One region of the Metabacillus hrfriensis genome, then DNA from elsewhere that is predicted to be linked to it. Evidence: a T-box and tRNA genes for the amino acid it is inferred to sense, from the RefSeq annotation. Region 1 holds a T-box; the other holds one or more tRNA genes.

The links. A T-box is a leader RNA that pairs with one kind of tRNA and senses whether it is charged. The one in region 1 lies ahead of ileS (isoleucine--tRNA ligase), so its partner is inferred to be a tRNA-Ile.
Region 2: it has a tRNA-Ile gene. The T-box ahead of ileS (isoleucine--tRNA ligase) is inferred to sense a tRNA for this amino acid. The anticodon was not compared.

The regions. Positions count from the first base shown of each region.
Region 1 covers NZ_CP126116.1:2,130,247-2,145,707, forward strand. Annotated here, with positions in the region: gene pgeF (peptidoglycan editing factor PgeF) at 1-649, shown strand, start outside; gene QLQ22_RS10595 (YggS family pyridoxal phosphate-dependent enzyme) at 646-1,314, shown strand; gene QLQ22_RS10600 (cell division protein SepF) at 1,335-1,772, shown strand; gene QLQ22_RS10605 (YggT family protein) at 1,779-2,042, shown strand; gene QLQ22_RS10610 (YlmH family RNA-binding protein) at 2,108-2,878, shown strand; gene QLQ22_RS10615 (DivIVA domain-containing protein) at 2,980-3,486, shown strand; T-box leader at 3,552-3,777, shown strand; gene ileS (isoleucine--tRNA ligase) at 3,859-6,630, shown strand; gene QLQ22_RS10625 (TraR/DksA family transcriptional regulator) at 7,179-7,547, shown strand; gene lspA (signal peptidase II) at 7,638-8,120, shown strand; gene QLQ22_RS10635 (RluA family pseudouridine synthase) at 8,101-9,015, shown strand; gene pyrR (bifunctional pyr operon transcriptional regulator/uracil phosphoribosyltransferase PyrR) at 9,205-9,750, shown strand; gene QLQ22_RS10645 (solute carrier family 23 protein) at 9,890-11,200, shown strand; gene QLQ22_RS10650 (aspartate carbamoyltransferase catalytic subunit) at 11,343-12,263, shown strand; gene QLQ22_RS10655 (dihydroorotase) at 12,247-13,533, shown strand; gene QLQ22_RS10660 (carbamoyl phosphate synthase small subunit) at 13,530-14,630, shown strand; gene carB (carbamoyl-phosphate synthase large subunit) at 14,615-15,461, shown strand, end outside.
Region 2 covers NZ_CP126116.1:4,048,255-4,063,715, forward strand. Annotated here, with positions in the region: gene QLQ22_RS20120 (glycogen/starch/alpha-glucan phosphorylase) at 1-43, opposite strand, end outside; gene glgA (glycogen synthase GlgA) at 33-1,484, opposite strand; gene QLQ22_RS20130 (GlgC family sugar phosphate nucleotidyltransferase) at 1,481-2,509, opposite strand; gene QLQ22_RS20135 (glucose-1-phosphate adenylyltransferase) at 2,591-3,736, opposite strand; gene glgB (1,4-alpha-glucan branching enzyme) at 3,690-5,621, opposite strand; tRNA gene QLQ22_RS20145 (tRNA-Glu) at 6,436-6,507, opposite strand; tRNA gene QLQ22_RS20150 (tRNA-Ser) at 6,522-6,612, opposite strand; tRNA gene QLQ22_RS20155 (tRNA-Asn) at 6,618-6,692, opposite strand; tRNA gene QLQ22_RS20160 (tRNA-Ile) at 6,727-6,803, opposite strand; tRNA gene QLQ22_RS20165 (tRNA-Gly) at 6,808-6,881, opposite strand; tRNA gene QLQ22_RS20170 (tRNA-His) at 6,898-6,973, opposite strand; tRNA gene QLQ22_RS20175 (tRNA-Phe) at 7,014-7,089, opposite strand; tRNA gene QLQ22_RS20180 (tRNA-Asp) at 7,148-7,223, opposite strand; tRNA gene QLQ22_RS20185 (tRNA-Met) at 7,227-7,303, opposite strand; tRNA gene QLQ22_RS20190 (tRNA-Ser) at 7,392-7,484, opposite strand; tRNA gene QLQ22_RS20195 (tRNA-Ile) at 7,501-7,577, opposite strand; tRNA gene QLQ22_RS20200 (tRNA-Met) at 7,585-7,661, opposite strand; tRNA gene QLQ22_RS20205 (tRNA-Ala) at 7,693-7,768, opposite strand; tRNA gene QLQ22_RS20210 (tRNA-Pro) at 7,786-7,862, opposite strand; tRNA gene QLQ22_RS20215 (tRNA-Arg) at 7,868-7,944, opposite strand; tRNA gene QLQ22_RS20220 (tRNA-Leu) at 7,959-8,047, opposite strand; tRNA gene QLQ22_RS20225 (tRNA-Gly) at 8,057-8,128, opposite strand; tRNA gene QLQ22_RS20230 (tRNA-Leu) at 8,138-8,218, opposite strand; tRNA gene QLQ22_RS20235 (tRNA-Lys) at 8,232-8,307, opposite strand; tRNA gene QLQ22_RS20240 (tRNA-Thr) at 8,344-8,419, opposite strand; tRNA gene QLQ22_RS20245 (tRNA-Val) at 8,486-8,561, opposite strand; rRNA gene rrf (5S ribosomal RNA) at 8,583-8,698, opposite strand; rRNA gene QLQ22_RS20255 (23S ribosomal RNA) at 8,828-11,758, opposite strand; rRNA gene QLQ22_RS20260 (16S ribosomal RNA) at 11,993-13,530, opposite strand; gene QLQ22_RS20265 (ABC transporter ATP-binding protein) at 13,848-14,594, opposite strand; gene QLQ22_RS20270 (ABC transporter substrate-binding protein) at 14,596-15,461, opposite strand, start outside.

The DNA.
Region 1 (15,461 bases):
ATTAGCAGATGAGCTGAACTCACCTCTAGAAAACTGGATTTGTGCCGATCAGGTCCATGACAGCAGCATTTATAAAGTAAGTCAATCAGATAGAGGCAAAGGTATACTTGATTATGAATCTGCAATCCGTGCAACGGATGGCCTGTATACACAAGAAGAGAATTTGATGCTTGCTCTTTGCTATGCAGACTGTGTTCCTTTGTATTTTTATGAACATGAAAAAAAGCTGATTGGAACAGCACATGCCGGCTGGAAAGGCACTGTCAAAGACATAGGCGGTAAAATGATCCAAACATGGATAAAGGACGAAGAAGCTGACGCTGCCTCCATCTATGCAATAATTGGTCCCTCAATCGGACCCTGCTGCTATGTGGTTGACGATTACGTTATTGAAAAAGTCAATCAAGTTATACGGACTACTGATGCGCTGCCATATCACGAAGTATCTGCAGGTCAGTATTCTCTAGATCTAAAACAGCTGAACAAACAATTGCTGATTCATGCAGGTGTGAAAGAGGACCGGATTTTGACGAGTTCTTTATGTACAAGCTGTGAATCATCCAAGTTTTTTTCACATCGCAGAGACTCAGGATCGACTGGGAGAATGTTCAGTTTTATCGGTTTAACGAGGAGGCGCAAGCAGCTATGAGTGTAGCAGACAACTTAAATGAAATTAACGCCCGAATTGAAAATACATGTTCTAAAATAGGACGAAATCCTAATGAAATTCAAATCATTGCAGTTACTAAGTATGTAGATATAGATCGTGCAAAAGAAGCGTTAAGTGCTGGCATCAGTCATCTTGGAGAAAACAGGAATGAAGGGCTCAGCGAAAAATATACAGCAATAGGATCAGAGGCTAAATGGCACTTTATCGGAACACTGCAGACTAGAAAAGTGAAGGAGATCATCGGGAAAGCAGATTATATTCATTCCCTTGACAGAATTTCACTGGCAAAAGAAATCAGCAAACGTGCCGATAATAAAATAGACTGCTTTATCCAGGTAAATACATCAGGCGAAGAATCTAAGCACGGTATGGCTCCAAATGAGGTTTTGCCATTTGTTAATGAACTCGGCAGCTTTCCATACATAAACGTAGCAGGATTAATGACAATGGCTCCTAATACAGATGATACAACTGTTTTAAGGCAATCATTCGCCAGATTAAGGGAATTAAGTGAAGAAGTAAGAGCGCTTAACTTGCCTTACGCCCCGTGCAAAGAGCTTTCAATGGGCATGTCGAATGATTTCGAGATTGCGATTGAAGAAGGCGCAACCTTCATACGTATAGGCTCTGCCCTGGTAGGATAAGAAATCGGAGGTGTCAGAAGTTGAGTATTAAAAATAAGTTTAAAAGCTTTTTTGCCTTGGATGATGAAGAGTATGAGTACGTTGAACAGGACCGCTATCAGGAAGATGACTATGAGGATGAGCAGCCGTTTGCCGCAAAACCGCAGACTAAACAGAATGTTGTAAGTTTGCAAAGTGTTCAAAAATCATCTAAAGTGGTTTTATGCGAGCCTCGAGTATATGCTGAAGCTCAGGATGTAGCCGATCAGCTTAAAAACCGGCGCGCGGTTGTAGTGAACCTGCAGCGTATTCAGCATGATCAGGCAAAACGGATTGTAGACTTTTTAAGCGGAACTGTGTACGCTATAGGAGGAGACATTCAAAAGATAGGAGCAAATATTTTTCTTTGCACTCCTGATAATGTGGATGTCGCAGGATCTATATCTGAAATAGTAACTGAAGAAGATCAGAGGTGGTAAATCTAGATGGGCATAGTGGCTGATGTATTATTTACATTATTGCAGATTTATTCGTATGCGATTATTATTTACATTCTGCTTTCATGGTTTCCGAATGCAAGAGAAAGCGGTTTTGGCCAATTTTTAGCTAAGATTGTTGAACCTTACCTGGAGCCATTCCGCAGATTCATTCCGCCGCTTGGAATGATTGATATTTCCCCGATTGTGGCGCTTCTTGCCTTAAGATTTGCGGGATATGGGCTGAATTCCATTTTCAGCATGATTGGATAAGATTGTCTTACAAGTGCCGTTTATCGGCACTGTTTTCATTTTAGAATGGTTTGGAGCTGTATGAAGTGAACCATGTTTATCAGCATTTTAGACAGGAAGAGCGTCATTTCATTGATCAGGTGATGGAGTGGAAAGAAAATGTTCTGAATCATTACAGTCCTAAATTGACTGACTTTCTTGATCCAAGAGAGCAGGAAATGGTTCAGGCTGTTGTCGGTTCAAACGGGGAAGTAAATGTCATATTTTCTGGTGATGGCATGGAGAGGAAGCGTGCTCTTCTTTACCCTGATTACTTTACACCTTCCTTGGATGATTTTCAGTTATCACTGATCGAAATTCAATATCCGGTTAAATTTATCTCTCTTGAACATCGCCATATTTTAGGGTCACTTATGTCTCTGGGATTGAAACGGTCTAAATTTGGAGATCTTTTGTTCTTCGGTGAGCGGATTCAGCTTGTGGCTGCAAAAGAAGTTGAGGATTTTATTTTAATGAATGTGACCGAAATCGGCAGAGCAAAGGTTTCCCTTCGGAAGCTTGACTGGAGTAAGAGAATTCCGAATCATGAAGAAATCCAAGAACAGTCTGCAACTGTCAGCTCATTAAGGGTAGATGCTGTTGCAGCTTCTATTTATAATGTTTCCAGACAAAAAATCGGCTTGCTCATTCAGAATGGGCATGTAAAAGTAAACTGGAAAGTCATTCAGCAGACATCCTTTGAATGCCGCGAGGGTGACACCATTTCTGTCCGAGGTTTTGGGAGATCCAGGATTTTGTCGATTGACGGCAGAACAAAGAAGGATAGATGGAAGCTGACTATTGGAAAACAAAAATAATTTTAGGGAATTAGCAGGAATTTTGACCTTTTTGTCAAATAATGAATTATACTGTTTTAAAAGAAACGTTACATTCAATACTCATAATGGAGGTGGCAGAAGTGCCCTTAACACCGTTAGATATTCATAACAAAGAATTCAACAAAGGCTTCCGCGGCTATGATGAAGATGAAGTGAACGAATTCCTTGATCAAGTGATAAAAGATTATGAAATGGCGATTCGCGAACGCAAAGAACTTGAATCAAAAGTAGGCGAACTGACTGAGAAGCTTGGTCATTTTGCAAACATTGAAGAAACTCTTAACAAATCGATTCTAGTTGCTCAGGAAGCAGCTGAAGAGGTTCGCCGCCACGCTCAAAAAGAAGCGAAATTAATTGTAAAAGAAGCAGAAAAGAACGCAGACCGCATCATTAATGAATCACTGTCTAAATCAAGAAAAATTGCAGTTGAGATTGAAGAACTCAAAAAGCAGTCTAAGGTTTTCCGCACTAGGTTCCAAATGCTGATTGAAGCACAGCTTGATCTTCTTAAAAATGACGACTGGGATCATTTATTAGAGTATGAAGTGGAAGCTCTTTACGAGGAACGCGAAGAATCTAAAGTGTAATCTTGACTTGCGTACATAGTTTCACATATAATACGATCACTACTACAATTATTATCATATAAAAAATTAAAACGATGAGAGGGAGAGTAGCTCATTTTAACCTTTTTAAGCGAGCCGGAACTGGTGGAAGCCCGGCAAAGGAGAATGAGTGAAGATCACCCTTGAGTTTTTTGCTGAAACAAATTGAAAGTAAGCAAAGACGCGTTATTCACGTTACGAATCTTGAGAGGATAATCAGAATGCTGGTTATCTAAAAGGGTGGTACCGCGAGAAAACCTTCTCGTCCCTTATGGGATGAGAAGGTTTTTTGTGTTTTCTTATTTAATGGCTGTTTACTAAAAGCCTACTTAAAAATTGTTTGGAGGAATACCCATGGAGTACAAAGATACACTGCTAATGCCAAAAACTGAATTCCCAATGCGCGGAAACTTGCCGAACCGCGAACCTCAAATGCAGGAGAAATGGGAAGAAATGAATATTTATCAAAAAGTTCAGGAGCGTACGAAAGATCGTCCGATGTTTATTTTGCATGACGGACCTCCATACGCAAACGGCGATATTCATATGGGGCATGCTTTAAACAAAGTGCTGAAAGATTTTATTGTCCGCTATAAATCAATGACAGGCTATAACGCACCATATGTGCCGGGCTGGGATACACACGGCCTGCCGATTGAAACAGCTTTAACTAAAAACAAAAAAGTGAACCGGAAAGAATTAAGTGTTGCAGAATTCCGCAAGCTTTGTGCTGAGTATGCATGGGAGCAAATCAATAACCAGCGTGAACAGTTCAAACGCCTGGGAGTTCGGGGAGACTGGGAAAATCCATACGTGACATTAACCCCTGAATATGAAGCCCAGCAAATCAAAGTTTTTGGTGAAATGGCGAAAAAAGGCTATATCTATAAGGGTCTTAAACCGGTTTATTGGTCTCCTTCAAGTGAATCTGCCTTAGCAGAAGCAGAAATCGAATATTACGATAAGCGATCTGCTTCCATTTATGTTGCATTTACAGTTACTGAAGGAAATGACGTATTAAACGGCGGAGAAAAAATCGTTATTTGGACGACAACTCCTTGGACGATTCCTGCAAACCTTGGAATAGCAGTAAATCCTGAGCTTGAATACAGTGTTGTATCAGTAAAAGACGATTCTTTCATCGTTGCATCTGCTCTTTTGGAGACTGTAGCGAAAGAACTTGAGTGGGAAACCTACACGGTTTCAAAAACATTTAAAGGCGCTCAGCTTGAAAAAGCAGTTGCGAAACATCCGCTTTATGACCGCGAATCGCTTGTTGTTCTTGGCGAGCATGTAACAACAGAGGCTGGTACGGGCTGTGTACACACTGCTCCTGGACATGGGGAAGATGACTTTATTGTCGGTCAAAAATACGGACTTGGCGTTCTTTGCCCGGTTGATGAAAAAGGCCATATGACGAATGAAGCGCCAGGTTTTGAAGGCATGTTTTATGATGCAGCAAATAAACCAATTACAGAACAGCTTGATGAAGCAGGCGCATTACTGAAATTATCGTTTATTACGCATTCTTACCCTCATGACTGGAGAACAAAAAAACCAACAATCTTCAGAGCAACGGCTCAGTGGTTTGCATCTATTAAAGACTTCCGTGAAGAGCTATTAACTGCTGTAAAAGAAACAAAATGGGTTCCAGCATGGGGAGAAACAAGATTATTTAATATGGTCCGGGACCGCGGAGACTGGTGTATTTCCAGACAGCGTGCGTGGGGAGTTCCAATTCCGGTATTCTATGCTGAGAACGGGGAACCAATCATTACAGATGAAACAATCAATCATGTTTCAGACTTGTTCCGCAAACATGGTTCAAATATTTGGTTTGAGCGTGAAACAAAAGATCTGCTTCCTGAAGGGTTTAAACATGAAGGAAGCCCAAATGGATTGTTCACAAAAGAACAGGACATTATGGATGTATGGTTTGATTCGGGTTCATCTCATCAGGCTGTCTTATTAGAAAGAGATGACCTGCAGCGTCCGGCAGATCTTTATTTAGAAGGATCTGATCAATACCGCGGGTGGTTTAACTCTTCCTTATCAACAGCAGTTGCTGTAACTGGTAAAGCTCCATACAAAGGAGTCCTGAGCCATGGATTTGCTCTTGACGGAGAAGGACGCAAAATGAGTAAATCTTTAGGAAACGTCGTACTGCCTTCAAAAGTCATGAACCAGCTTGGAGGAGACATCCTTCGTCTATGGGTAGCATCTGTTGATTACCAGGCAGATGTAAGAGTTTCTGATAATATCTTAAAGCAAGTTGCTGAAGTATACAGAAAAATCCGCAATACATTCCGTTTCCTGCTTGGAAACCTTGCAGATTTTAATCCGGCAAAAGATGCCCTATCTTATGACGAACTGCGTGATGTAGATCGTTATATGCTTGTAAAACTGAATAAATTAACAGATAAAGTGAAAAAATCCTATGAAGAATATGAGTTTGCAGCGATTTTCCATGCGGTTCATAACTTCTGTACGATTGAACTTAGCTCATTTTATCTTGATTTCGCAAAAGATGTCCTGTACATCGAAGCACCAGACAATAAAGAGCGCCGTGCTATTCAAACTGTTTTGCACGAAACGCTTCTTTCTCTAGTGAAGTTAGTAACACCAATTCTTCCTCATACTGCCGACGAAGTTTGGGCACATATTGATTCTGTATCAGAAGAAAGTGTTCAGCTTGTTGATATGCCGGAAGTGAAGACCCTTGAAAATGCGGATCTATTAGAAGAGAAATGGGATGCTTTCATGGAGCTTCGTGATGATGTGCTGAAGGCTCTTGAAGTGGCAAGAAACGAAAAAGTAATCGGCAAGTCATTAACAGCAAGCATTGAACTTTATGTTGATGCTGAAACGAAGCAATTGCTTGATTCAGTCGAAGAAAACCTACAGCAGCTGTTTATCGTATCAGGCTTTAAACTAGCAGGTGACTATGATGCAGCACCTGAAGAGGCTCATGTATTTGATCATGTGAAAATTGCTGTGAAACCTGCTGAAGGCGAAACATGTGAAAGATGCTGGGTAGTTACAACGGATGTTGGCAGCAATGAAAATCATAAAACTCTTTGCGGCCGCTGTGCAGCAATTGTTGATGAAAACTATACAACTGCTTAATTTATTGGAAACCGCTGACTTCATTGATCAGCGGTTTTTTATATTAGCTCGATTTAGAAGGGCTGTTTTAAGTAAAGCACAGGGACTTATTTAATATGGGGACCTAAAGTTGAATGAATATCGGCTAATAAAGCTATTATTTGGATGGAAAATTCTATATCCGGCATTGTATACAGAAAAGCAGCTGCAATGCAGAGACTTTAGGCTAGATAAAAAAATCAGTTGACTAGAAATATTCAATATTCAACAAGATAAATCATGAAAACGAATAGAAAAAATGAAAAAATGGATAATAAAATCCATGTCTTTGCAAATAACAAAACGAGCAATCCGGCTTTTAGTTATGTCAAGGCTACATCGCGCAGACCCTTGGTCAGAACAAATTCCAGTCAAACCCGGATTTTTCGGGTGAATTCTTAACTGTCTGCCTGCGCTAAACAGTCGGTTCCGCATTTCATTGTCATAACAGGAAAATTCTTAAAAGCGTGAGCGGCAGGGAGAACGGATAGACTATGAGTACAAAGCAAGTACACAAGGAGTTGTCCGCTATGAGTTTAGACGCAATTTGGTATGAGCTTCAAATCATGCAGCAGGAATTGAAATCAAGGCTATTTGATCATGGCTTGTTTGAGGTGGTGAATGAACAACATCTATTTTATCCATTAAAAGAAAAAACAATTATGATTCATGTGAAAGAAGAATTAATTGATGTTGAAAGAGCTCTTCAGAAAATTGAAAACGGCACGTTTGGCATTTGTGAAGAGACAGGAACTCCAATTGCACTTGATAAGTTAGCCATTATCCCCACTGCAAGAACCATTCATGATTTTGCTTTTCAGGAACTTTATGAAAGAAAATCTCTGCCTCATCTCTATCTCAATCACCAATCCCACTATGAAGTGGGAGAATATCATTAAAACACTGCTTTCATGAGATACAAGCTTTACTCTTCTTTTTTGCCTGTGATACAATTCAAAGGTACATTATAGGAAAGTTGGGGAAAGCTTGTGCTTTACTATATCATCGCCCTTGTTATTATTGCGCTTGATCAGCTGACAAAATGGCTGATTGTCAATGAATTGGAAATCGGAGAAAGAATACCCGTTATTGAAAACGTACTGTATATTACATCACATCGGAACCAGGGTGCTGCCTGGGGAATTCTGCAGGGTCAGATGTGGTTTTTTTATGTCATTACCGTTATCGTCGTAATTGGACTCGTGATTTATATTCAGAAATATGCAAAAGACCAGCGTTTAATGGGAATAGCGCTTGGACTTATGCTTGGCGGAGCCATTGGCAATTTCATAGATCGTGTTATTCATCAGGAAGTGGTGGATTTTGTACAAACTTACATAGGAACATACCCATTTCCTATCTTTAACATAGCAGATTCAGCTCTTTGTGTAGGAGTTGCTTTGTTATTTATTGTCATGCTTTTTGAAGGGAAACAAGAGAAGGAGAAAGTGAATGAACAGCATAGAAATTAAGATTGATGACAGCAATAAATTTGAACGTTTAGATAAACTGCTTGTGGCAGAGAATTCGGATTGGTCAAGAAGCCAAGTTCAAATATGGATTAAAGAAGGCCATGTAAAAGTAAACGATGCTGAATCTAGAAGCAATTACAAGGTACAGCCCGGCGATACGGTTACACTTCTCATTCCAGATCCTGAACCGCTTGATGTGATGCCAGAGGAGATGAACCTTGATATCTATTATGAGGATGGGGATGTCCTTGTTGTTAACAAGCCAAAAGGAATGGTCGTCCATCCTGCACCTGGCCATTTGTCAGGAACTCTTGTTAATGGTCTGATGGCTCATTGTAAAGACCTGTCAGGTATTAATGGAGTCATGAGACCGGGAATCGTTCATAGAATTGATAAGGATACCTCTGGACTTTTAATGGTTGCAAAGAATGATAAAGCTCATGAGTCATTAGTTAATCAGCTGGTTGAAAAATCAGTTACAAGACGATATCAGGCAATTGTCCACGGTGTCATCCAGCATGACAAAGGAACAATTGATGCACCGATCGGCCGTGACAAACAGGATCGTCAAAGCATGACAGTAACAAATGAGCACAGTAAAGATGCTGTTACTCATTTTCATGTTCTTGACCGCTTTGAAGGATATTCTTTAATTGAATGTCAGCTTGAAACAGGAAGAACGCATCAAATTCGTGTTCACATGAAATATATTGGTTTCCCGATTGTAGGAGATCCAAAGTACGGACCTAAGAAAACAATGAAAATAAACGGTCAGGCGCTTCATGCAGGCGTTCTTGGGTTTAAGCATCCGAGCACAGGAGAATATCTTGAGTTTAAAGCACCTCTGCCTGCAGAATTTGAGGAAGTTATCTCGGAACTTAAAAATAACCGTTGACACATTCAAGTTATTCTGACATAATGACTATAGTTCAAAAATGAACCTTTAATACAGTCCCGTGAGGCTGAGAAGGAAACGGATCTTATACGCTATTACTGCGTATTTTAAGCTATGCATCCAAATCCCTCTTGCCAAATCGGCGAGAGGGATTTTTCTTTTTAAGGTTCTTAAGGAGAGGTGAGAAACATGCCGCAAAAAGCGATCGTTTTAGATCAGCAGTCCATAAGAAGAGCTTTAACTCGAATTGCACATGAAATTATCGAGCGGAATAAAGGAATTGATTCGGTGATTCTTGTCGGCATTAAGACAAGGGGCATTCACCTTGCAAAAAGGCTTGCTGAACGCATCGAACAGATTGAAGGAAAGCCGGTTGAAGTAGGAGAGCTTGATATCACGCTCTACCGTGATGATCTTTCAAAAAAAACGGATGATCAGGAGCCTCTTGTAAAAGGGTCTGACATTCCGGCAGATATTACAAACAAAACCGTCATCCTTGTAGACGACGTTTTATACACGGGAAGAACAGTAAGAGCAGGACTTGATGCTTTAATTGATATTGGCAGACCATCACAAATTCAGCTTGGAGTTCTTGTAGACCGGGGTCACCGTGAACTGCCGATCAGGGCAGATTATGTAGGGAAAAACATTCCGACTTCAAGCTCAGAAAAGATTGTTGTTGAACTGCTTGAAGTGGACGAAACAGATCAAGTAACCATTTACGAAAAAGAATAAACCTTTTAATGAAGTCCAGAGAGGCTGCAAAAGGGAAAGAAAATCACATGCCTGTGTTTGATTCAGGCGGGATTATTCTGCCTCTTTGCTCCTTATGCAAAGAGGTTTTTTATTTCTCAAAACGAAAAGAAGCGGAGGAATGAAAATGAAAAAGATTCAAGAGAATGACATACATCTAGATGTAAATGAGGTTCCAAAGCCGCTTACATGGATTACACTAAGCTTTCAGCATTTGTTCGCAATGTTCGGCGCGACCATCCTGGTGCCTTTCCTAGTAGGTCTTGACCCTGCAGTAGCACTGATTTCAAGCGGACTTGGAACAATTGCCTTCCTCTTGATTACGAAAGGTCAGGTACCCGCTTACCTGGGATCATCCTTCGCGTTTATTGCTCCGATCATCGCAGCAAAGGCTGCAGCAGGTCCAGAAGGAGCAATGGTCGGCAGCTTTCTTGCCGGTGTTGTTTACGGAATTGTAGCTTTATTAATAAAAATGGTCGGCTATAAGTGGATTATGAAGCTCTTGCCGCCGATTGTGGTCGGACCAGTTATCATCGTAATCGGACTGAGCCTTGCAAACGTCGCAGTCGGGATGGCTATGAATAATCCGGATGGAGAATATAATCTGACTTACTTCTCGGTAGCATTAGTAACACTTGCGATAACAATCATCTGCTCGGTCGTCTTTAAAGGATTTATCAGCCTGATCCCAGTACTGATTGGAATCGTTGGAGGTTATGTTTATGCCCTTGCAATCGGACTTGTAGATTTCAGCAAAGTCGCGCAGGCAAGTGTATTTGTAAAACCGGACTTTATCATTCCTTTTATCACCTATACACCTGGTTTCTCATATGAAATCATCCTGCTGATGGTGCCGGTCGCAATCGTCACACTGTCAGAACATATCGGACATCAGCTTGTACTTGGAAAAGTTGTCGGCCGTGACTATATTGAAAAGCCCGGACTTCACCGCTCAATCTTAGGAGATGGAACTGCGACGATGATTGCAGCATTAATAGGCGGTCCTCCAAACACGACATACGGTGAGAATATCGGCGTATTGGCCATAACGAGAGTATACAGCGTATATATCATTGCAGGAGCTGCTGTGATGGCGATCGTGTTCGGATTTATCGGTAAAATTTCGGCTCTGATCAGCTCCATACCGACGCCGGTCATGGGCGGTGTATCCATTCTGCTTTTTGGAATCATCGCTTCATCAGGCCTAAGAATGCTTTCCGACAGCAAAATTGATTTTGGAAATAAGCGAAACCTCGTGATATCATCCGTCATTCTGGTTATCGGCATCGGCGGTGCATTAATAAAAGTAAGTGAACAATTTGAGCTGCATGGCATGGCGCTTTCAGCGATCATCGGAATCCTTTTGAACCTTGTCCTTCCTGGACGAAAAGAGGCAGAAAAGGATCAGAACTTAGAAAACACAGCTGCATAATCACCTTTTAACGAAAGTCCAGAGAGGCTTTTAAGGGTGGATAAGCATTGACAGATCAGCTTGATGATTTGTCATGCTTCCTCACACCCTGAATCTCTGATCAGGGTGTTTTTTTGCAAAAAAAAGATGGGGAGAGATGACTTTGAGGCACTTATTGAGAATGAATGATTTACCTGCAGATGAAATTATGAGGATATTAAAAGATGCAGAACGATTTAAAACAGGAAAGTCCTTGCTGCAGGAGACACCGAAATTTGTTGCTAATCTGTTTTTTGAACCAAGCACACGAACAAGATTCAGTTTTGAAGTAGCGGAAAAAAGACTTGGTCTGAACGTACTCAATTTTGACGCGTCTCTCTCAAGTGTTCAAAAAGGAGAAACGTTGTATGATACTGTCCGGACACTTGAGGCAATTGGTGCGGACGCAGTAGTCATCAGACATCCGGATGATGAGTACTTTACAGAACTGCAAGATAGTATCAGCATTCCGATATTGAATGCCGGAGATGGATGCGGCCATCATCCGACACAATCTCTGCTTGATCTTCTGACCATTCAGCAGGAATTTAAACGATTTGAAGGCTTGACGATCTCCATCCATGGAGATATCAAACATAGCCGTGTAGCACGGTCAAATGCAGAAGTGCTGAAGCGGCTCGGAGCAAACGTTTTACTTTCAGGACCTGAGGAATGGAGAGATCCACTCAATAAATTTGGCCAGTATGTAACGACAGATGAAGCTATTAAGACATCAGACGTAGTAATGCTGCTTAGAATTCAGCATGAGAGGCACCAAGGGGAAAATGAGGGGCTTACTGACTATCATCGCAGGTTTGGTTTAACTTTAGAAAGAGAAAATGCCATGAAGCCGAATGCCATCATCATGCACCCTGCACCGATTAATCGCGGAGTAGAAATTGCAACCGAGCTTGTTGAAAGCAGAAAATCAAGGATCTTTAAGCAAATGGAAAATGGCGTGTTTGTCAGAATGGCCGTTCTGAAACGGGCATTAGAAAGTGCCAAATTAAACGAGGAGGAAAATACTTATGCATTTTATCATTAAAAATGGACGAATTTTAGATAACAGCGGTACTGAAAAAAAAGCCGATATTCTGATTCAGGATGGAATCATTACTAAAATAGAAGAAAATATCAAGCATGAAACAGCACAGATCATTGATGCAAGTGGAAATCTTGTTTCTCCTGGCTTCGTCGATTTACATATTCATCTCAGAGAACCAGGTGGAGAGCATAAGGAAACAATCGAAACAGGCACCAAAGCAGCAGCAGCAGGAGGTTTCACAACTGTAGCTGCAATGCCTAATACAAAACCGGTGCCGGACCAGCCCGAGCAAATGGAATGGCTGCAGAATCGCATTAAAGAAACAGCTTCGGTCCGTGTTTTGCCATATGCCTCTATAACTGCACGACAGGCAGGAAAAGAACTGACAGACTTTGAAGGGTTAAAACAGGCAGGCGCCTTTGCTTTTACAGATGACGGTGTAGGTGTTCAGTCGGCCGGAATGATGTTTGAAGCAATGAAAAAAGCTGCAGCGCTTGGAGCAAGCATTGTTGCACACTGTGAAGATAACACGCTGATTTATAAGGGAGCTTTGCATGACGGAGAATTCGCAAAAAGAAATGGCATTAACGGTATTCCATCCGTGTGCGAAGCCGTACAGATTGCCAGAGATGTTTTGCTTGCAGAAGCAGCAGACTGCCATTACCACGTCTGTCACATCAGCACAAAGGAATCTGTAAGAGTTGTAAGAGATGCAAAGAAGGCTGGCATAAACGTTACAGCTGAAGTAACGCCTCACCACTTGCTTTTAAGCGACAGTGATATCCCTGAACTTGATACGAATTACAAAATGAATCCGCCGCTGCGAGGAAGTGATGACAGGCAGGCTTTAATTGAAGCATTGCTGGACGGAACCATCGATTTTATTGCAACAGACCACGCTCCTCATACAAAAGAGGAAAAAGCAGAAACCATTCAGCTTGCGCCATTTGGGATTGTCGGTCTGGAAACGGCCTTCCCTCTGCTATACACACGCTTTGTAGAGACAAACGATTGGACACTGAAACAGCTTCTCGATTATCTGACGATTAAGCCGTGTGAAGCCTTTAACCTTCCGTATGGAAAATTGGAAGTTGGCAGTCCCGCAGATCTTACAATTATTGATTTGGAAGAAGAGAAGGAAATTGATCCAGAAACATTCCTTTCAAAAGGCAAAAACACTCCGTTTGGAGGATGGAAATGCAAGGGATGGCCAATTGCAACAATTGCACAAGGACAGCTAGTTTGGGAAAGGGAGAGAATAAACGCATGATCAGACATCTAATTCTCGAAGACGGAACGATTTTCACAGGACAAGGATTTGGAAGTGAAGAAGATACGATTGGAGAAATCGTTTTTCACACAGGAATGACAGGCTATCAGGAAATTTTATCTGACCCGTCCTATTGCGGGCAAATTGTCACACTTACGTATCCGCTTATCGGAAACTATGGAATAAATCGCGATGATTTTGAAACCATCTCGCCTTTCATAAATGGGTTTATCGTAAAAGAATTATGTGAAGTGCCATCAAACTTCAGAAGCGAGTATTCGCTTGATGAATTTTTCAAACTCAAAAATATACCTGGATTAGCAGGAATCGATACTAGAAAATTGACAAGGATTATCCGGACATACGGAACATTAAAAGGTGCTTTTTGCTCAGAAAATGCAGATAAGGATGCAGTGCTTGCAAAATTAAAAGCAGCAAACCTTCCAACAAATCAAGTAGAAACCGTTTCAACTAAAACATCTTATCCGAGTCCAGGACGCGGCTGCAGAGTTGCATTAGTGGATTTTGGAATGAAGCATGGCATTTTGCGCGAACTCAACAAGCGTGATTGTGACGTCATCGTTGTTCCTCATACAACTAAAGCAGAAGAAATTCTTCAATTAAATCCTGACGGCATTATGCTTTCAAACGGACCTGGGGATCCAAAAGATGTGCCGCATGCACTTGAAATGATCAACGGAGTGCTCGGAAAAATTCCGCTATTCGGAATTTGCCTTGGCCATCAGCTTTTCGCGCTGGCAGGAGGGGCAAACACAGAAAAAATGAAATTCGGACATCGCGGTTCAAATCATCCTGTCAAAGATTTAGCTACAGGAAAAATTGCGATGACCTCTCAAAACCACGGCTACACCGTCACACTTAATTCGGTTGAATCAACTGATCTTGAAGTAACTCATATTGCGCTTAATGATGGGTCAGTAGAAGGCCTTAAACATAAAGAACTTCCTGCATTTACAGTTCAGTATCACCCGGAAGCATCACCAGGACCGGAAGATGCAAACGGACTTTTTGATCAATTTATCGACATGATTGAAACTCACAAGAAAGAAGGGATCAAAGTATGCCAAAACGCGTAGATATAAAAAAAATCCTAGTAATAGGTTCAGGTCCGATTATTATTGGCCAGGCAGCAGAGTTTGATTATGCCGGAACACAGGCCTGCCTTGCTTTAAAAGAAGAAGGTTATGAGGTCATTCTTGTAAACTCCAATCCGGCAACGATCATGACGGATACGGAGATGGCGGATAAAGTCTACATTGAACCATTAACGGTTGAATTTTTAACAAAGATTATTAGAAAAGAGCGTCCGGATGCCCTTCTCCCGACACTTGGCGGCCAAACAGGATTAAATATGGCAGTGGAGCTTGCAAATGCAGGTGTGCTTGAAGAATGCAATGTTGAAATTTTAGGAACAAAGCTCAGCGCGATTCAAAAAGCGGAAGACCGGGATCTGTTCCGCCAATTAATGAACGAACTTGGCGAACCAGTGCCTGAAAGTGACATTGTTCATAACCTTCAAGAAGCATTCGCTTTTGTAGATAAAGTAGGCTATCCCGTTATCGTGAGGCCTGCATACACGCTTGGCGGTACCGGCGGAGGCATCTGTTCGAACGAAGAAGAGCTGATTGAGATTGTAACGAGCGGATTAAAGTACAGCCCAGTTACTCAATGCCTTCTTGAAAAAAGCATCGCGGGCTTTAAAGAGATTGAATATGAAGTGATGCGTGATAAAAATGACAGTGCGATTGTAGTCTGCAACATGGAAAACATCGACCCTGTTGGCATCCACACAGGTGACTCAATCGTCGTTGCACCAAGTCAGACTTTAAGCGACCGTGAGTACCAAATGCTGCGGAATGTTTCGCTTAAAATCATCCGTGCCCTGCAAATCGAAGGCGGCTGCAACG
Region 2 (15,461 bases), 1.9 Mb from region 1:
GCTTTAGAAAACTGTCTTTAAATTCATTTTTGTTAGAGAACATGACTCCCACTCCTAGTCATTAAATCAGCATAAAGCTGGTTGTATTTAAACGCTGACTGCGCCCAACTGTAGTCTTCTTTCATCGCTGTTTTGACAAGGCTGTTCCAAATGGTTTTATTTTTATAAATAGTGCATGCGCGATTAACTGTGTTCTTCATATCGTGAGCATTGAAGTTGGTGAACGTAAAACCGTTCCCCTCGCCTGTATCATCGCGGTAGGATGTTACAGTATCATTCAGGCCGCCTGTTTCTCTTACAATCGGAATTGATCCGTAGCGAAGAGCGATCAGCTGGCCAAGACCGCATGGTTCAAACTGAGAAGGCATTAAAAAGAAATCCGAGCCCGCATAGATGCGGTGTGCAAGCGGCTCATCAAATCCGATGTATGCTTTGCACTTATCCGGAAACAGCCATTCCATGTGCCTGAAGAAATCTTCGAACTTTTTCTCTCCGGTTCCAAGGATAATAATCTGCATATCTGATTGAAGCATTTCATGCAGGACGCGCTCGACCAAATCAAGGCCCTTTTGCTGCGTTAAACGAGTGACCATTGTAAGAAGAGGCGTATCCTCTTTTTCCGGAAGGCCAAACATCTTCTGAAGCTCTTTTTTATTCTTTGCTTTGTTTTTGACAGAGTTTTCATTATACGGAAACGCTATGTACGGATCGTCCCCAGGATTATAAATTACATCATCAATTCCATTTAATATCCCTACAAGGGATGCTTCTTTCACTCTCAGCAGCCCATCAAGACGCTCACCGAAGTATGGTGTCTGAATCTCATTCTTGTAGGTAGGGCTTACTGTCGTAATCAGATCTGAAGCCACAAGAGCAGCTTTCATAAAGTTCACAAAGCCATGGAATTCAAGCTGATCTGCATTAAAATACCGGTCATCAAGACCAAGTAAATCATGCAGAATATCTCTTGGGAAAATACCCTGAAATTGCAGGTTATGAATCGTAAAAACCGCTTTCATATTTTCATAAAACGATTGAGAAGCGTACTCTTCTTTTAATAGGAATGGCACCATGCCTGTATGCCAATCATGACAATGAATCACATCAGGCTGGAAATCGACTGCTTTAATCGAATCCAGAACTGCTCTGGAGAAAAAAGAGAAACGCTCCCCATCATCAAAGTGGCCATATAAAGAGTCACGCTTAAAATAGTATTCGTGATCGATGAAATAATACGTGACTCCTTCAAATTCCAGCTGTTCAATTCCGCAATATTGTCTTCTCCATCCGACAGGAACAACAATATCTTTGATTTTTTTCATTTTTGACCGGAACCGCTCCGGAATTTGACCGTATTTAGGTAAAATCACTCGAATATCTGTTCCAAGACGCTTTAATTCCTTGGGCAGCGCCCCTGCAACATCCGCCAGACCCCCTGATTTTACAAAAGGGACACATTCCGATACAACAAATAATACCTTCACGATTTCATCAGCGCTCCTTGTACTGTTCCTTTTCTAAGTACGATCGGCAGATCAGCAGATCCTTTTAATTCGATGCCGCTGCCTACTTTTACATCTTTATCAAGAACTACATTCTCAAGCACGCAGTTTTCTCCCACCTGAGATTTTTGCATAATAATACCATTTTTTATGACTGTTCCTTTTCCGATATGAACAGCTCTGAAAATAATACTATTTTCTACATACCCTTCAATTATGCTGCCGTTTGCGATCATTGAATTTTTCACAACAGCATTCTGTCCGTGTCTGGCAGGCGGCTCATCCTTCACCTTGGTTAAGATCGGACGGTTTTTAATAAATAACTGCTGCCACACTTCCGGCTTAAGCATATCTAAGCTGTGGCGATAATAGCTTTCAATTGAATCAATAATGGCAACGTATCCATCAAACTCATAATCACAAATCATCATTTTATGAGTATTCTCCATGATTACTTGTGCAATGGTTTTATAACCCGTCTGATTATTATCATGGATAAGATTCAGTAATAATTTTGTCGACATCACATACATATGCAGAGATTCGCCGTCTTTGCGGACTTCCGTAATATCGCAGCCCATTTTCACATGTTTCGAGAGAACATCTTTGAAATCAATGTTGCAGACTGTATAGCTGTTTGTGATCACCGCGTATTCCTGTTTGCTCCTCAAGAAATAGTCAATGTGATCTGACAGCTGGCGAATGGATCCGAATTCATTATACTGATCATTTAAATGCGGAGACGGGAAAAAGAACAGCCCATCGCGCTTTCTATTAAGATCCCATTGCTTGCCTGACCCTAAATGATCCATCAGGGAACGATATTGGTATTTTGGAAAAATAGCTACACTTTCAATATCTGAATTCACCATATTAGATAAAACAAAATCAATTAATCTGTAACGCCCCGCAAACGGAATAGCAGCCATCGACCGATTCACCGTTAAGTCCTCGATGGCATTTGTATACGTTGTTGCATCAATAATTCCCAGCATCCTTTGATTCATAGCTGTTCCACCTCTCGCATTAGTTTATTTTCATCGGAAATAAATAGGGTTTCTCTGCTGTTTGCACATCGAACTTATCGGTTATGCTCCTGCCGTTTGCTCTACTAGCTCTTCCGTTACTAAAATGACTTCTTCAATATCTTTATCCGAGCGAATCACCATGCCATCCGGGACTACTAAACCTGATGGAACAATCGCATTTTCAATATATACATTATTGCCAATGACCGCATCCGGCATGACAACCGTGTTTTTCAGGAACGAATGCTGCCCTACTGTTACACCCTGGAATAAAACCGAATGGAGAATGGTTCCATAAACCACGCATCCTTCATTCACCAAAGATTCCGTTACTTCTGCACCCTCTGATAAATATTGAGGCGGCTGATTCGGGTTCACAGAATATATCCGCCAGTTATTATCAAACAAATCAAGTTCTGGCTCTTCATTTAAGAGATCCATATTGGCTTCCCAAAGACTTTTAACCGTTCCGACATCTTTCCAATAGCCTTTAAATGGATAAGCCACAAGTTTTTTCTTTTCATCAAGCAGCAAAGGCAATACGTCTTTGCCAAAGTCATGACTTGAATATGGATTCCGTTCATCCATCTCCAGAAAGTCTTTTAATATCGACCATTTGAAAATATAAATACCCATTGATGCAAGGTTATTCTTAGGATTTTGAGGCTTCTCATCAAATTCGACCACTTCTAAATTTGCATCTGTATTTAAAATGCCAAAGCGGCTTGCTTCTTCCCATGGGACTTCTTTAACAGAGATCGATACGTCTGCATCTTTTTCAACATGGTAATCAAGCATTTCCGAATAATCCATTTTATAGATGTGATCACCAGATAAAATCAGGACATACTCAGGATCATACTGCTTTAAGTAGTTCATGTTTTGATAGATGGCACTTGCCGTTCCTTTGTACCATTTAACCTCTGATGATTCTGCATATGGAGGGAGCACTGTAACTCCTCCATTTTTGCGGTCCAGGTCCCATGCACTGCCGATCCCGATATAAGAATTCAGGACAAGCGGCTGATATTGTGTAAGCACCCCAACGGTATCTACACCTGAATTGCAGCAATTGCTTAATGTAAAGTCGATAATGCGGTACTTTCCGCCAAATGGAACTGCGGGTTTTGCAAGGTTTTGCGTTAACGAACTTAAACGACTACCCTTTCCTCCTGCCAATAACATTGCGACGCACTTTTTTTTCACCATGGTTGATTGTCTCCTCTCGTTTTTTAACTGCGCGTAAAATGGATATTCCATAAGGCGGAATGGTCATTGATATGTGATAAGGCTGATTATGCTGCATGCCTTCTTGTGCTTTAAGATCTTTCTTATTAACCTGGCCTGATCCTCCAAATACAGTGTCGTCGCTGTTCATGATTTCAATGTATTTTGTATCAGCCGGCACCCCCACTTTATAATCGTGGTAGGTTTGCGGTCTGAAGTTGCAGACTACAACAAGCTGCTCATTAGGCTTTAGGCCTCTTCTGATAAAGGAAAATATACTTTGCTCGGAATTATTCACATCAATCCATTCAAAGCCTTCATGAGAGTGGTCCTGCTCATACAGAGGGCGCTGTCTCTTATAAACAGCCAGCAGTTCCTTGAAATAGCTTCTTGCCTTTTGATGCATGTCAAAATCATCAAGCACCCAATCAAGCTGCTCAAGATCCTTCCACTCATCAAACTGGGCAAACTCCCCGCCCATAAACAGCAGCTTTTTGCCTGGATGAGTCATCATATACCCGAGCAGCAGACGATATTGAGCAAACTTCTGCCAATAATCACCCGGCATTTTATTCAGCAGCGAACGTTTTCCATGAACTACTTCATCATGTGAAAGCGGAAGGATAAAATTCTCAGTAAAGGCATAGATCAAAGAGAATGATACCTTGTGATGCAGGTGCTTCCGCTGTTCAGGCGGAGCTTCCATGTACTTGAGGATATCGTTCATCCAGCCCATGTTCCATTTATAGTTAAACCCAAGCCCTCCATCAGAGGTAGGTGATGTCACTAAAGGATAGTCTGTTGAGTCCTCTGCGATCATTAAAACACCAGGATCATACGCAAATACATTTTCATTCAGCTTTCTCAAAAAGTTCACGGCAAATGGGTTCTCGTGAGGCTCTTCTGTATTCTGCCAGTACAGCATATTAGCTACTGCATCCACTCTGAATCCATCAATATGATACTTTTCAAGCCAGAAAAGAGCATTTGAGATTAAGAAGCTCTGAACCTCAGGCTTTCCTAAATCGAAGTTAGCCGTACCCCAAACCTCATTCTCCCGGTCTTCATATCTCTTATATTCAAATGTCGGTTCCCCGTCGAAATAATAAAGCCCATGAGCATCCTTGCAGAAATGGCCAGGCACCCAGTCCATGATGACGCCAAGATTATTCTGATGACAAAGATCTATGAATTTCATTAGTTCATGAGGAGTTCCGTACCGGCTTGTAGCCGCATAATATCCTGTTCCCTGATATCCCCATGAACGGTCATAAGGATGTTCAATAATAGGCAAAAGCTCAATGTGAGTAAATCCATGATCGAGAACATACGGAATCAATATATCCGCTAGCTCCAAATATGTATAAAGGCTGCCGTCCTCTTTCTTTTTCCAAGAACAAAGATTAAGCTCGTAAATATACATCGGACGGTTATAAATTTCCTTTTGACGCTTCTTCTTCTGCCACTTCTGATCGTTCCATTCATATCCTGCCAGATCATAAACAATCGAAGCGGTATTAGGTTTTACCTCAGCATAAAAAGCATATGGATCAGATTTTAGAATTTTCTCATTTTTCTGTGTAATAATCTCGTATTTATAAAGGTCGCCCTCTTTTATATCCTGAATAAAAGCAGACCAGATACCTTGATCATTCACTCTTTCAAGCTTGTGATTCGAGCCGTCCCAGTGATTAAAATCACCTGCAACCCGCACCTCAAGCGCATGAGGAGCCCAAACAGTAAACACAGTACCGCAAACACCGTTCCGTACGCTGCTGTGAGCACCAAATAATTCATGAGCTTTAAACAAATTTCCCTCATGGAAAAGATGAACCTCAAAATCAGTTGGCGTAGCAAGATTCATTCCTAATCACCCTTTCTATAAAGTTATCTTAATTCTTAATTCAATCAGAAGGAAGGATTTCCTTTTTTGTAAGCGCTTCTACTTATTGACATGATATGTCATGAATCATTATTCATTTTTCAAAAAATTATTCTTTTAAAATGACTTATAAAAAAATGTCGAATAAAGAAACGAAAGAAATAAGGATAATAGAAGAATTTGGCGAAAAAACATCAGTCAAATATACTAAATAATTCATTATGTGTAAGAAAATACAGGAATTTCTAACATGACATTCCGATAGTATAATTCGAGAAAGTTATATCACAAAAACAGTTAATTCGACAAAATGAGTAAGAATTGTCGAAATCTTTTTATTCTTCACTTTTGTTTTCTTTATTACCATTACTTATACCTCTGTTTGTGATTAATGAAACCTTCTGTCTCGATATTTTTATAAAAATTTATATTATTTGTTGAAAATATATTTTTTAGGCCGGGGATAGAAAGTGAATCATTTTTTATATGACCTGTCCTGAAGGTTTGATGAGCAGAATTTTTATACGAGTTTTCAGAATGATATTGAGTTGTTTTTAATAAGTGGAATTAGTCTGGCGAACTAGAACACTACTTTTGATAGTTGGAAGGGCAATCTGCGAGCAGGAAAATCATTTCGGTTAGCAGGTACGACGGATACAGTTTGAATCATAACCAGCGAAGACTATTACTTAAAAAATCTATAGTAGACTTGACCGATTTACAATCTTACAATCTAAGTTTCAGCAATAAAAATCAACAAAAAAGCGCTGCACTATGTGCAGCACTCTTTTAAGTATGACCCGTACGGGATTCGAACCCGTGTTACCGCCGTGAAAGGGCGGTGTCTTAACCGCTTGACCAACGGGCCAAAAACAGGCTTTCTGGCGGAGAAGGAGGGATTTGAACCCTCGCGCCGCTTACGCGACCTACACCCTTAGCAGGGGCGCCTCTTCAGCCACTTGAGTACTTCCCCAGATATGGCTCCGCAGGTAGGACTCGAACCTACGACCGATCGGTTAACAGCCGATAGCTCTACCACTGAGCTACTGCGGAATAATATTGAAACCTTATTTTACCAAAACATAAATGGTGGGCCTAAATGGACTCGAACCATCGACCTCACGCTTATCAGGCGTGCGCTCTAACCAGCTGAGCTATAGGCCCATTATGGAGCGGGTGATGGGAATCGAACCCACGACATTAGCTTGGAAGGCTAGAGTTTTACCATTAAACTACACCCGCAATATGAATATAAAAATGGGGCGACTGATGGGAATCGAACCCACGAATGCCAGAGCCACAATCTGGTGCGTTAACCACTTCGCCACAACCGCCACAATTATATTTTTTTAACATTTACATCATTAAGGTAAATGGTGGCTTGGGACGGAATCGAACCGCCGACACAAGGATTTTCAGTCCTTTGCTCTACCGACTGAGCTACCAAGCCATTTGTATTAATTAAATCTTCACCGCATTTTACTAATACTGCGTAAATCTAGTAAAAATGGCGGTCCCGACCGGGATCGAACCGGCGATCTCCTGCGTGACAGGCAGGCATGTTAACCGCTACACCACGGGACCATTTGGTTGCGGGGACAGGATTTGAACCTGCGACCTTCGGGTTATGAGCCCGACGAGCTACCAGACTGCTCCACCCCGCGATAATAATAATCAAGTTCTTTCTCATCCGATTATGCTGTATATTAACCGGTTTGCTGAAGTAAGATATTTCACTGTTTAAAATAATAATGGAGGAGGTAGAGGGATTCGAACCCCCGCGGGATTTGACTCCCCTGTCGGTTTTCAAGACCGATCCCTTCAGCCGGACTTGGGTATACCTCCGAAAGACTAAATAGAATGGTGGACCTTGTAGGACTCGAACCTACGACCGGACGGTTATGAGCCGTCTGCTCTAACCAACTGAGCTAAAGGTCCTTTTTTTTGGTAGCGGCGGAGGGAGTCGAACCCACGACCTCACGGGTATGAACCGTACGCTCTAGCCAGCTGAGCTACACCGCCCCAGGAACAAAGTCAATTAATTCTATATAATTGGTGGAGCCTAGCGGGATCGAACCGCTGACCTCCTGCGTGCAAGGCAGGCGCTCTCCCAGCTGAGCTAAGGCCCCTAATTAAAAGTTGAAAATGGTCGGGAAGACAGGATTCGAACCTGCGACCCCTTGGTCCCAAACCAAGTGCTCTACCAAGCTGAGCTACTTCCCGTTATATGGCGCGCCCGATAGGAGTCGAACCCATAACCTTTTGATCCGTAGTCAAACGCTCTATCCAATTGAGCTACGGGCGCATTTATGAAACAAGTGGTGCCGAGGACCGGAATCGAACCGGTACGGTAGTCACCTACCGCAGGATTTTAAGTCCTGTGCGTCTGCCAGTTCCGCCACCCCGGCGCAAGTAAGAGCGGAAGACGGGATTCGAACCCGCGACCCCCACCTTGGCAAGGTGGTGTTCTACCACTGAACTACTTCCGCAAAATATGATGCGGGTGAAGGGACTCGAACCCCCACGTCAATGACACTAGATCCTAAGTCTAGCGCGTCTGCCAATTCCGCCACACCCGCATATTAAGGAAAATGGTGTGCCATGAAGGACTCGAACCTTCGACCCTCTGATTAAAAGTCAGATGCTCTACCGACTGAGCTAATGGCACGTATTAAATCATATCTTGATTCAGTTTAAGACCGAATGGTGCCGGCAAGAGGACTTGAACCCCCAACCTACTGATTACAAGTCAGTTGCTCTACCAATTGAGCTACACCGGCATTTAAAGTAAGGTAAGCAATACTTTTTTTGCTGATCTTTTGCAGCATGTTAACAACAAGAATAAATGGTGGAGGATGACGGGCTCGAACCGCCGACCCTCTGCTTGTAAGGCAGATGCTCTCCCAGCTGAGCTAATCCTCCGCTTGAATACTTTTGTCATTAGCCTGGCAACGTCCTACTCTCACAGGGGGAAACCCCCAACTACCATCGGCGCTAAAGAGCTTAACTTCCGTGTTCGGCATGGGAACGGGTGTGACCTCTTTGCCATCATCACCAGACATAGTGACAAAAATTATTATACTATGAAATCCGAAGATTTCAAGCTTTTTTTTCGAAAGAAGTTATTCTTTCAAAACTAAATAACGTATGATAACAAGTTTCACTCAGGTTTTACACTTTATTAGACTGTGGTTAAGTCCTCGAACGATTAGTATCTGTCAGCTCCACACGTCACCGCGCTTCCACCTCAGACCTATCAACCTGATCATCTTTCAGGGTTCTTACTCACTTGCGTGATGGGAAATCTCATCTTGAGGGGGGCTTCATGCTTAGATGCTTTCAGCACTTATCCCTTCCGCACATAGCTACCCAGCGATGCCTTTGGCAAGACAACTGGTACACCAGCGGTGCGTCCATCCCGGTCCTCTCGTACTAAGGACAGCTCCTCTCAAATTTCCTGCGCCCACGACGGATAGGGACCGAACTGTCTCACGACGTTCTGAACCCAGCTCGCGTACCGCTTTAATGGGCGAACAGCCCAACCCTTGGGACCGACTACAGCCCCAGGATGCGATGAGCCGACATCGAGGTGCCAAACCTCCCCGTCGATGTGGACTCTTGGGGGAGATAAGCCTGTTATCCCCGGGGTAGCTTTTATCCGTTGAGCGATGGCCCTTCCATGCGGAACCACCGGATCACTAAGCCCGACTTTCGTCCCTGCTCGACTTGTAGGTCTCGCAGTCAAGCTCCCTTGTGCCTTTACACTCTGCGAATGATTTCCAACCATTCTGAGGGAACCTTTGGGCGCCTCCGTTACATTTTAGGAGGCGACCGCCCCAGTCAAACTGCCCACCTGACACTGTCTCCCAGCCCGATCAGGGCTGTGGGTTAGAATTTCAATACAGCAAGGGTAGTATCCCACCAATGCCTCCACCGAAGCTGGCGCTCCGGCTTCCAAGGCTCCTACCTATCCTGTACAAGCTGTACCAAAATTCAATATCAGGCTACAGTAAAGCTCCACGGGGTCTTTCCGTCCTGTCGCGGGTAACCTGCATCTTCACAGGTACTATAATTTCACCGAGTCTCTCGTTGAGACAGTGCCCAGATCGTTACGCCTTTCGTGCGGGTCGGAACTTACCCGACAAGGAATTTCGCTACCTTAGGACCGTTATAGTTACGGCCGCCGTTTACTGGGGCTTCAATTCAAAGCTTCGCTTGCGCTAACCTCTCCTCTTAACCTTCCAGCACCGGGCAGGCGTCAGCCCCTATACTTCGCCTTGCGGCTTCGCAGAGACCTGTGTTTTTGCTAAACAGTCGCCTGGGCCTATTCACTGCGGCTTTTCAGGGCTATGAACCCTAAAAAGCACCCCTTCTCCCGAAGTTACGGGGTCATTTTGCCGAGTTCCTTAACGAGAGTTCTCTCGCTCACCTTAGGATTCTCTCCTCGCCTACCTGTGTCGGTTTGCGGTACGGGCACCTCTCACCTCGCTAGAGGCTTTTCTTGGCAGTGTGGAATCAGGAACTTCGGTACTAAATTTCCCTCGCCATCACAGCTCAGCCTTATATGAGAAGCGGATTTGCCTACTTCTCAGCCTAACTGCTTGGACGCGCATATCCAACAGCGCGCTTGCCCTATCCTCCTGCGTCCCCCCATTGCTCAAATGGTGAGGAGGTGGTACAGGAATATCAACCTGTTGTCCATCGCCTACGCCTTTCGGCCTCGGCTTAGGTCCCGACTAACCCTGAGCGGACGAGCCTTCCTCAGGAAACCTTAGGCATTCGGTGGAGGGGATTCTCACCCCTCTTTCGCTACTCATACCGGCATTCTCACTTCTAAGCGCTCCACCAGTCCTTACGGTCTAGCTTCAACGCCCTTAGAACGCTCTCCTACCACTGTTCGTAAGAACAGTCCACAGCTTCGGTGATACGTTTAGCCCCGGTACATTTTCGGCGCAGAGTCACTCGACCAGTGAGCTATTACGCACTCTTTAAATGGTGGCTGCTTCTAAGCCAACATCCTGGTTGTCTAAGCAACTCCACATCCTTTTCCACTTAACGTATACTTTGGGACCTTAGCTGGTGGTCTGGGCTGTTTCCCTCTTGACTACGGATCTTATCACTCGCAGTCTGACTCCCAAGGAGCAAGTCTTTGGCATTCGGAGTTTGACTGAATTCGGTAACCCGATGAGGGCCCCTAGTCCAATCAGTGCTCTACCTCCAAGACTCTCATACTTGAGGCTAGCCCTAAAGCTATTTCGGAGAGAACCAGCTATCTCCAGGTTCGATTGGAATTTCTCCGCTACCCACACCTCATCCCCGCACTTTTCAACGTGCGTGGGTTCGGGCCTCCATTCAGTGTTACCTGAACTTCACCCTGGACATGGGTAGATCACCTGGTTTCGGGTCTACGACCACGTACTAAAACGCCCTATTCAGACTCGCTTTCGCTGCGGCTCCGTCTCATCAACTTAACCTTGCACGGGATCGTAACTCGCCGGTTCATTCTACAAAAGGCACGCCATCACCCATTAACGGGCTCTGACTACTTGTAAGCACACGGTTTCAGGATCTTTTCACTCCCCTTCCGGGGTGCTTTTCACCTTTCCCTCACGGTACTGGTTCACTATCGGTCACTAGGGAGTATTTAGCCTTGGGAGATGGTCCTCCCTGCTTCCGACGGGATTTCTCGTGTCCCGCCGTACTCAGGATCCACTCTGGAGGGAACGAAGTTTCGACTACAGGGTTATTACCTTCTCTGACGGACCTTTCCAGGTCGCTTCATCTACCCCGTTCCTTTGTAACTCCGTATAGAGTGTCCTACAACCCCAAGAGGCAAGCCTCTTGGTTTGGGCTAATTCCGTTTCGCTCGCCGCTACTTGGGAAATCGCGTTTGCTTTCTCTTCCTCCGGGTACTTAGATGTTTCAGTTCCCCGGGTCTGCCTTCATTATCCTATGTATTCAGATAAAGATACTGTTCCATTACGAACAGTGGGTTTCCCCATTCGGAAATCTCTGGATCAAAGCTTACTTACAGCTCCCCAAAGCATATCGGTGTTAGTCCCGTCCTTCATCGGCTCCTAGTGCCAAGGCATCCACCGTGCGCCCTTCATAACTTAACCTAAATGGTCATTCGCATCACAAGATGCGTTTCGCATTTCGTTGTTTGTTTAGACATAAATGTCTAGAAAATCACTAATTATGGTAAGCGTAAATCTCAGTGAATTACTTGTTATCAATTACGTTATCTAGTTTTCAAAGAACAACCGACAAATCGGATGATTTGTCTTCTATCATAGAGAGAATGATCTCTCAAAACTAAACAAAAACCAAAAGCGTCCTCATATCTTCCTTAGAAAGGAGGTGATCCAGCCGCACCTTCCGATACGGCTACCTTGTTACGACTTCACCCCAATCATCTACCCCACCTTAGGCGGCTGGCTCCTTGCGGTTACCCCACCGACTTCGGGTGTTGCAAACTCTCGTGGTGTGACGGGCGGTGTGTACAAGGCCCGGGAACGTATTCACCGCGGCATGCTGATCCGCGATTACTAGCGATTCCAGCTTCATGCAGGCGAGTTGCAGCCTGCAATCCGAACTGAGAATGGTTTTATGGGATTGGCTAAACCTCGCGGTCTCGCAGCCCTTTGTACCATCCATTGTAGCACGTGTGTAGCCCAGGTCATAAGGGGCATGATGATTTGACGTCATCCCCACCTTCCTCCGGTTTGTCACCGGCAGTCACCTTAGAGTGCCCAACTGAATGCTGGCAACTAAGATCAAGGGTTGCGCTCGTTGCGGGACTTAACCCAACATCTCACGACACGAGCTGACGACAACCATGCACCACCTGTCACTTTGTCCCCCGAAGGGGAACCTTCTATCTCTAGAAGTGGCAAAGGATGTCAAGACCTGGTAAGGTTCTTCGCGTTGCTTCGAATTAAACCACATGCTCCACCGCTTGTGCGGGCCCCCGTCAATTCCTTTGAGTTTCAGTCTTGCGACCGTACTCCCCAGGCGGAGTGCTTAATGCGTTAGCTGCAGCACTAAAGGGCGGAAACCCTCTAACACTTAGCACTCATCGTTTACGGCGTGGACTACCAGGGTATCTAATCCTGTTCGCTCCCCACGCTTTCGCGCCTCAGCGTCAGTTACAGACCAGAGAGTCGCCTTCGCCACTGGTGTTCCTCCACATCTCTACGCATTTCACCGCTACACGTGGAATTCCACTCTCCTCTTCTGCACTCAAGTTTCCCAGTTTCCAATGACCCTCCCCGGTTGAGCCGGGGGCTTTCACATCAGACTTAAGAAACCGCCTGCGCGCGCTTTACGCCCAATAATTCCGGACAACGCTTGCCACCTACGTATTACCGCGGCTGCTGGCACGTAGTTAGCCGTGGCTTTCTGGTTAGGTACCGTCAAGGTGCGAGCAGTTACTCTCGCACTTGTTCTTCCCTAACAACAGAGTTTTACGATCCGAAAACCTTCATCACTCACGCGGCGTTGCTCCGTCAGACTTTCGTCCATTGCGGAAGATTCCCTACTGCTGCCTCCCGTAGGAGTCTGGGCCGTGTCTCAGTCCCAGTGTGGCCGATCACCCTCTCAGGTCGGCTACGCATCGTTGCCTTGGTGAGCCATTACCTCACCAACTAGCTAATGCGCCGCGGGCCCATCTGTAAGTGACAGCCGAAACCGTCTTTCCAACTTGAACCATGCGGTTCAAGATACTATCCGGTATTAGCTCCGGTTTCCCGGAGTTATCCCAGTCTTACAGGCAGGTTGCCCACGTGTTACTCACCCGTCCGCCGCTGACCTCCGAAGAGGTCCGCTCGACTTGCATGTATTAGGCACGCCGCCAGCGTTCGTCCTGAGCCAGGATCAAACTCTCCGAAGAAAATTTGTGACTCAATTTGTTGCTGACTTCAAAAATTTAAAACGTTTGGTACGCTTTTGGTTTTGTTTAGTTTTCAAAGATCATTTGCTTCAAGCGAAGCTTTATTAATATAACATTTTGCCGTTTTAAAGTCAAGCGTTAATTTTACTTTTCTTTTTTTTAGGCTGTGTTGCTTTTTCGCGTTTTTCGCGGCAACGAATAATAATATACCACGCTGAAATTCCCTTTGCAATAGCTTTTTTATCATTTTATAAAAAAAGATTTTAATTATCGAAAACGCACTGAATTTGTCTGAAATTCAGTGCGTCATATTCGAATCAGGACTGTTTTAAATGAAGAACATCAAGCAATCTCCTTTTAAGTAAAGCAAATTCCGAACTAGTAATGAGATTTTCTTTCCTTGGCCGTGTAAATTCTACGTTCACTTCTTCTATTAAGCATCCAGGTCTTGGTGAGAGGATGAAGATTCTGTCTGACAGGAAGATAGCTTCATCCATATCATGTGTAATGAATATCACTGTCTGATCTGTTTCCTCGCATATTTGGATAAACCACTTCTGCAGTTCAAGTCTTGTCATCGCATCAAGTTTGCCGAATGGTTCATCTAATAGAAGAAGTTCTTTATTGTTTAGGTATGCTCTTAGGAAATTGGCACGCTGCCGCATTCCGCCTGAGAGCATAAAGGGATAATGCTTTTCAAATCCTGCAAGCCCAAATTTCGGGAAAAGACCGCGAGCTTGAGTGAGCGCCTCATCTCTCCCGGTACCTTGTATTTCTAATGGAAGAATAACATTATCCAAAACCGTTCTCCATGGAAACAATACATCACTTTGGGGCATATAGCCGACAAGACCGGTTTTATTTGTAATATCTTCTCCATTATACTTTACACTGCCTTTAGTCGGCTTATTGATGCCGGCTATAATATCAAGCAATGTGCTTTTTCCGCAGCCGCTTGGTCCAATAATGCTTACAAATTCACCTTTTTTCACATTCAAGTCTGTCGGCATCAGGACATTCTGGTCTTTAGAATAAGATTTGCTGATTTGAGAAAGAGTCAGCATGCTATTTCTTTCCTTCAGGCAGGAATTCATTTGTAAAAGCTTCACTTGGTTCAATGTTCTCTTCAATCAGCTTTCGTTCATACATCCAATCGGCATATCTTTTCCAGACTTTTTCATCTTGAATGCCCCATTGCTTCGCTTTTCCCTGATACTGATCACTTAGCCACACTTGGCTTTCCTTTACTAGCTCAGCATTAATCTCAGGTACATTTTTAATCAGAATATCCGCTGCTTCTTCCGGCTCTTCAATGGCAAATTGATAACCCTTTGATGTAGCCTTCATGAAGGACTGAACCATTTCTTTGTCTTTTGCAATTTTGGATTCGCTGGTTGCAATAACCGGAGTGTAATAGTTTAATGCTGGATCAAGGTCTTTTAAATAGATGTAGTTCAATTCAATTCCCTGACGAGCAGCCTCAACCCCATCCCATCCCTGGAAAATCCATTGAAAGTCTGTATCGCGTCCGATCGACTTGAAAAAGTCTGTTGCTCCAAGCGTGACATAATCAACTTTTTCAAAGTCTGCATTCGATTTATCCATTACAGCTTTAATAACAGCTTCTTCTGTAGGAGAACCCCATCCCCCGTAACGTTTTCCTTCAAAATCCTTTGGAGAAGTGATGTTTTCTTCTTTTAAAGAAGCAAATGCAGAAGTATTCTCCTGTATGATTGCTCCTATTGAAACAATCGGCACACCTGTTGATCTTGCGTGTGTAATATTCTCCTGATGGCTGACAGCAAAATCAACTTCACCAGAGGCAACAATCTGATCCGCACTGACTCCTTCACCAGGTTCAACTATTTCAACATCAAGACCTTCTTCTTTATAGAAGCCATTTTCTTTCGCTGCATAAATGCCTGTATGAT